DNA from 3 places in the Hoeflea algicola genome. Region 2 is predicted to be linked to each of the others. Evidence: predicted binding sites of a transcription regulator. Region 2 holds the regulator's gene; each other region holds the start of a gene.

Region 1 (2,268 bases), 2.6 Mb from region 2:
AGTGGTTCAGCAAGGTCTGTTCTTCGCCAATGTCGAAAGCTCGCTGTTCCGGGTGTTCCTCGGCGTAATCCTGCTGTTTGCCGTGGTGCTCAACACCTATATCCGCCGCATGATCACAGGGGAGAGATGACATGACCACAGACCACGCTCCCCTCATCGAGATGAAGAACATCGAGAAGCATTTCGGCTCGGTGATCGCACTCGCCGGCGTCTCGCTCGATATCTTTCCCGGCGAATGCCATTGCCTGCTCGGCGACAACGGTGCCGGCAAGTCGACCTTCATCAAGACCATGTCCGGCGTCCACAAACCGACCAAGGGCGATATCCTGTTTGAAGGCAAGCCGATGCATTTTGAAGATCCGCGCGACGCGATCTCGGCGGGAATCGCCACTGTCTACCAGGATCTGGCGATGATTCCGCTGATGTCAGTCAGCCGCAATTTCTTCATGGGCAACGAGCCGGAAAATCGTTTGGGCCCGCTCAAGCTGTTCGACCATGAGTATGCCAACCGCATCACCATGGAAGAAATGGGCAAGATGGGCATTAATTTGCGCGGCCCCGACCAAGCCGTCGGCACGCTCTCGGGCGGCGAACGCCAGACCGTGGCAATTGCCCGTGCGGTGCATTTCGGCGCCAAGGTGCTGATTCTCGATGAGCCGACCTCGGCGCTCGGTGTACGCCAGACGGCCAATGTGCTGGCCACCATCGACAAGGTGCGCAAACAGGGCATCGCCGTGGTTTTCATCACCCACAATGTGCGCCATGCCATGGCCGTGGGCGACCGGTTCACCGTGCTCAACCGCGGCAAGACGCTCGGCACCGCCCAGCGCGGCCAGATCACGCCCGATGAATTGCAGGACCTGATGGCTGGTGGTCAGGAAATGGTAGCGCTGGAAGGCTCACTCGGCGGCACCGTCTGATTTCCGCTTTCCAGCACCACCGCTGATTCAGAGGCGCGTCGTCAGACGCGCTTTCATTTTTGCAAATCTGAGCCTGTTTTTTCTGCAAATCGTACCATTTGGTCGTGGCATCGCGTTTCAAAGCTGCTTGTCACCGTTTTTTTCCACGGAAACGAGCCACCGCGCGTCACATGCGTGACATCTGCTCTTGCCATTTGTGACATCACACAGAATAGTCTGTGTGGGAACGAAACAAAACGAAACTCGACGCGAAACCGGAGGAAGATCATGAACCTTAAATCTGTATTGCTGAGCACCATCGCCGGCCTGGCCTTTACCATCGCCGCACCGCTGGCTGCATCCGCACAGGATTGCGAGCGCGGCACGCTGGATGTGCGCTATTGCGATGTCGATGGCGATCTGGTCGCCGACACCCCGACCGATCCGGCCGAACTGATCGATCCCGATACGCTGATTTTTGCCTATACGCCGGTGGAAGACCCCGCCGTCTACAAGGAAGCCTGGTCGGATTTCCTGGTCCATATGGAAACGGTCACCGGCAAGAAGACGGTGTTCTTCCCGGTGCAGTCCAACGCTGCCCAGATCGAAGCCATGCGCTCGGGTCGTCTGCACATAGCCGGCTTCAACACCGGCTCCAATCCGCTCGCCGTCAACTGCGCCGGCTTCCACCCTTTCACCATCATGGCCTCGCTTGACGGCAATTTCGGCTACGAGATGGAGATCATCACCTATCCCGGTTCGGGCATCGAAAAGGTCGAGGACATCAAGGGCAAGACCATGGCCTTTACCGCCGAAACATCGAATTCGGGCTTCAAGGCGCCGTCCGCACTGCTCAAGGCCGAATATGGCATGGAATCGGGCCGCGATTTCGAACCGGCGTTTTCGGGCAAGCACGACAATTCGATCCTCGGCGTCGCCAACAAGGATTACCCGGCCGCAGCCATTGCCAACTCGGTGATGAGCCGGATGATCGAGCGTGATGTGATCAAGGCTGACGAGGTCAAGACCATCTACAAGTCGGAAACCTTCCCGACCACCGGTTTCGGCGTTGTCTACAATCTCAAGCCGGAACTGCAGGAAAAGATCAAGGAAGCCTTCTTCACCTTCCCCTGGGAAGGTTCGTCGCTGCAGAAGGAATTCGAAAAGTCCAACGAAGGCCAGTTCCTGGAAATGAACTACAAGGATTTCTGGAACGTGGTCCGCAAGATCGATACCGCCAATGGTGTACAATACACCTGCGGTTGATCCCTGCCCTCGACGCCGCGCCACCCCCGGCGCGGCGTCTTTTTACCTGATATGACGGGGCCTCATGCTCGAACTCAAGAAACTGACCAAGACCTATCGCACC
Region 2 (2,268 bases):
CTGGTCAACGCTGACACCGCCTCGGCCCAGCGGGTCATCTCGGAAGACCTGCTGCTCGACAATGGCGAGCGCGAAATCTACGACAAGGCGGTGCTGCTGATCGCCAAGCGCCAGCCGATGGCCTCGGACTTGCGCGAGATCATCGGGTCGATCCGTATCGCCTCTGACCTCGAGCGGGTTGGCGATCTTGGCAAGAACATCGCCAAGCGGGTACTTGCCGTGCACACCATGGCGCAGCCGCGCAAACTGGTGCGCGGCCTCGAGCACCTGGCCGAACTGGCGCTGACCCAGCTCAAGGAAGTGCTTGACGCGTTTGCCACGCGTTCTCCGGATTTGGCCAACTCGATCCGTGAGCGTGACGAGGAGATCGACGCGATCTATACCTCGCTGTTCCGCGAGCTTCTGACCTACATGATGGAAGACCCGCGCAACATCACCGCTTGCACCCATCTCCTGTTCTGCGCCAAGAACATCGAGCGCATTGGCGACCACGCCACCAACATCGCCGAGACCGTCTATTACGTTGCCACCGGTGAACAACTGACGGATGACCGACCCAAGGATGACGATACGGCGAGCATGATCGTCCAGGCACAAGGCGAGGCATGATGGCTGCGGGAGCAATTCGATAATGGCAATGAGTCCGCGCATCACCGTGGTTGAGGACGAGGAAGCACTCTCGGTGCTCCTGAGATACAATCTCGAATCCGAAGGCTATGAAGTCGACACCGTGCTCAGGGGAGATGAGGCAGAAATCCAGTTGCAGGAGCGGGTGCCCGACCTGCTGATCCTCGACTGGATGCTTCCGGGCATCTCCGGGATCGAATTGTGCCGGCGGCTGCGCGCCCGGGCCGAAACCGAGCGCCTGCCGATCATCATGCTGACCGCCCGTGGCGAGGAAAGCGAACGGGTCCGGGGGCTCGCCACCGGGGCTGACGATTACGTCGTCAAGCCGTTCTCGACGCCGGAACTGCTGGCCCGGGTGCGGGCCATGCTGCGCCGCGCCCGTCCGGAAGTGATTTCAAGCCAGCTCAAGGTGGGCGATATCGAACTTGACCGCGAGACTCACCGGGTGCGCCGTCTGACCCGCGACATCAAGCTCGGACCGACCGAATTCCGTCTGCTGGAGTTTCTGATGAGCTCGCCAGGCCGGGTCTATTCGCGCGCGCAACTGCTCGATGGCGTCTGGGGTCATGATGTCTATGTCGACGAGCGCACGGTAGATGTCCATGTCGGACGGTTACGCAAGGCGGTCAATCTGTCGGGCATGCGCGACATCATCCGCACCGTACGCGGTGCCGGCTACTCGATCGAAAGCTGAGCCGCATCGCGCTCAACATAGGTAAAACGACAAAGGCCCTGGATCGACGATCCGGGGCCTTTGTCTGATTGAGTGCTCAAGCGGCGCGCGTTCAACTGAACCCGCCAATCCCGCCTTGATCTGATCTCAGCGCGCCCGACGGCGTTCGCTTGATGGCTGAAACGCCAGCTTGGCGTGATAGCCGCAATAAGGCGAAGCTTCGCCGGAATCGTTGCCGCAGAAGTGAAACCCTTCCTGCAGCGGATCGCCGATCGGCCATTTGCAGGTGCGCTCGGAAAGCTCCACCAGCGTCAACCGGCGCGAAATCGGCACCACCACATCTTCCGTCGGACGGGTATCGATTTCTTCGACAGCCACCGCGTCAACTTGCTGCTGAAGGGCCGCACCGCCGCTCGAACGGCTGACCGTCCGGGTTGCCTGGGCCGCAGTCCGGCCGGCATAGGCCGGTGCGCGCGGGGCTGCTGTCGTGCGCTTGGTGCGTACGGAAGCCTGGCCGCCGCTCTTGGCGCGTCCGGGAAGATTGAGCCGGTGCACCTTGCCGATCACCGCATTGCGGCTGACGCCGCCCAATTGCGCTGCGATCTGGCTCGCGCTGAGCCCGTCCGCCCAGAGTTTCTTGAGCCTTTCGACCCGTTCATCAGTCCAATTCATGCTATGCACTCCCTGTACCCCGTGTTGCGGGATGGCAGAATCGCTCACCATCGCCCCGGATGACCGGAGCTGAAACGCTCGCTTACTGTGAGGTAATTAGTGCCCGCCGCGGACCCCTAATTCATGACTATAACCTAGTGCTCGCAGGACTCCGTGACAAGAGTCAGCCAATTCAAGGTGATTCGTTTTTTTGGTTTTCCCCAACTTACCGGGCGTGCAGCCGTGTTGCTGAGCAATCCTTGCGGTTGAGCGCCGAGCCTGCACGTCGATCCTAGTGCTTTCGCGATAAAAGGCAG
Region 3 (2,268 bases), 770 kb from region 2:
CGAAGACGACGCGCTTTTCCATGGTTCACCCGAAACAAGATTGGGATCGGCGGGGCTCTTGTGAACCCCGCCGAAGACTGTGTTGTTACTTGTTGGCCTGCTCGAAACGGCGGAGCAGTTCATTGCCGCGCGAGACAGCCGAGTCAAGCGCATCCTTGGCCGACTTGGAGCCGTTCCAGACACCTTCGAGTTCTTCATCGATGACGCCGCGGATCTGGTCGAAGCTGCCGAGCCGTAGACCCTTGGAGTTGGCAGTCGGTGCCTTGCCGGTCATCTGGATAATGGAGATGTCGGTGCCCGGGTTTTCGTCATAGAAACCGGAAGCCTTGGTGGCGTCATACGCCGCCATGGTGATCGGCAGATAACCGGTATCCTGATGCCACTTGGCCTGGATGTCCGAGCTGGACAGGAAGTTGAAGAAGGCTGCAACGCCCTTGTATTCTTCCGGGGTCTGACCGGCCATGGCCCACAGCGAAGCGCCGCCGATGATGGTGTTTTGCGGTGCGCCTTCGACATCGCTCCAGTAAGGCAGCGGGCGAATGGCGAAATCGAAGGTCGCTTCCTTCTTCACGCCGGCATAGCCAGCCGACGATTCGGTGAACAATGCGCATTCACCGGCACGGAACGGTGCACCACCTTCGTTGCGACGGCCCGAATAGATGAACTTGCCGTCCTTGGCCCACTGGCCCATGGTTTCGATGTGCTTGACCTGAACATCACCGTTGAAGGTGAGTTCGGTGTCGAGACCGGCAAAACCGTTCTCCTGCGAGGCAAAAGGTACATTGTGATAGGCAGAAAGGTTCTCAAGGTGAACCCAGCTCTGCCATGCAGTCGTCAGCGGGCACTTGTTGCCCGATTCCTTGAGCGCGTCGAGAGCCGTTCCAACCTGTTCCCAGGTCGAAAGATCCATTTCTGGATCGAGACCAGCAGCCTTCAGCGCATCCTTGTTGACGTAGAGCACCGGGGTCGAGGAGTTGTAAGGCAGCGACAGCATCTGGCCTTCGGTGGTCGTGTAATAACCGGCAACGGCGGCAAGATAGACTGACTGATCGAACGGCAGGCCGGATTCGGCCATCACTTCATAGACCGGCTTGATGGCGCCCTTGGCTGCCATCATCGTGGCAGTGCCGACTTCGAACACCTGAAGGATGTCAGGCTGCTCGCCCGCACGGAAGGCGGCGATGCCGGCGTTGAGCGTTTCGGAATAATTGCCCTTGTTGGTGGCAACGACCACGAACTCGTCCTGCGACGCATTGAACTTGGAAACCTGCTCGTCAAGAAGCTCGCCGAGGCGTCCGGTGAAAGCATGCCAGAAATCAACCTGGGTGGCGGCGGTGGCTGGTGCGACACCAGCCATGAGTGCGGCGATGACGCCAGCAGCGATGTATCTTTTCATTTAGTCTTCCTCCAAAGATGGGAAACACGTGAAACGAACGCATCCCGAAAGGGAAACGTACCGTTGCCCCTTCTAATGCGCAAATGAAAACAGTTATGTGACGGTCAAAATGAAAATCCGGGGGTCGTCGGCCCTTTCGCGAATATTCCGACAATCGCGAGGATTTTCAGGCAAAACCCGGAACTGATTAAACGCCGGAACATCCAACTCAGGCTTCCCATTGTGCGCCACATTGCGCATCATGACGGTAGCAAGCACCGAAACATCAAAGGCTTTTTGGGGGACCCACATGTACGAATACGCCCTGGCATGGGAATGGCTGAGCTTCGCCGTACGCTGGCTGCATGTGATCACGGCCATCGCCTGGATCGGATCATCGTTCTATTTCATCGCGCTGGACCTTGGCCTGGTGCAACGGCCGGGCCTGCCCGAAGGCGCCTACGGCGAAGAATGGCAGGTGCATGGCGGCGGCTTCTACCATATCCAGAAATACCTGGTCGCGCCGGAACGGCTGCCCGAACACCTGACCTGGTTCAAATGGGAAAGCTACGTCACCTGGCTGTCGGGCTTTGCGATGCTGTGCGTGGTCTATTACGCCGGCGCCGAGCTTTATCTGATCGACGCCAATGTGCTTGATGTCTCCGCCCCCATCGCCATTGCCATTTCGGTGGCGTCGATCGTGCTGGGATGGATCATCTATGACCTTCTGTGCAAATCACCGATCGGCAACAGCACGACCGGCTTGATGGTGGTGCTGTTTGCGGTGCTGGTGGCGATGGCCTGGGGCTATACCCAGGTATTTACCGGCCGCGCCGCTCTGTTGCATCTGGGTGCCTTCACCGCGACAATCATGAGCGCCAATGTGGCGATGA

What was found. Region 2 encodes PhoB, which activates phosphate uptake and scavenging genes when phosphate is short. Its sites were predicted from a motif close to TGTCATNNANCTGTCAT; they were not measured.
Region 1: the regulator PhoB is predicted to act here: its motif matches at 1,084-1,100, upstream of phnD (phosphate/phosphite/phosphonate ABC transporter substrate-binding protein).
Region 3: the regulator PhoB is predicted to act here: its motif matches at 1,483-1,499, upstream of ugpB (sn-glycerol-3-phosphate ABC transporter substrate-binding protein UgpB).

Annotation. Positions count from the first base shown of each region.
Region 1 is NZ_JAOVZR010000001.1:1,292,654-1,294,921, forward strand. Features, by position in the region: gene OEG84_RS06405 (ABC transporter permease) at 1-130, shown strand, start outside; gene OEG84_RS06410 (ATP-binding cassette domain-containing protein) at 162-920, shown strand; gene phnD (phosphate/phosphite/phosphonate ABC transporter substrate-binding protein) at 1,188-2,165, shown strand; gene phnC (phosphonate ABC transporter ATP-binding protein) at 2,230-2,268, shown strand, end outside.
Region 2 is NZ_JAOVZR010000001.1:3,935,192-3,937,459, forward strand. Features, by position in the region: gene phoU (phosphate signaling complex protein PhoU) at 1-609, shown strand, start outside; gene phoB (phosphate regulon transcriptional regulator PhoB) at 638-1,321, shown strand; gene OEG84_RS19120 (GcrA family cell cycle regulator) at 1,448-1,972, opposite strand.
Region 3 is NZ_JAOVZR010000001.1:4,703,371-4,705,638, reverse strand. Features, by position in the region: gene ugpA (sn-glycerol-3-phosphate ABC transporter permease UgpA) at 1-22, opposite strand, end outside; gene ugpB (sn-glycerol-3-phosphate ABC transporter substrate-binding protein UgpB) at 86-1,396, opposite strand; gene OEG84_RS22780 (urate hydroxylase PuuD) at 1,686-2,268, shown strand, end outside.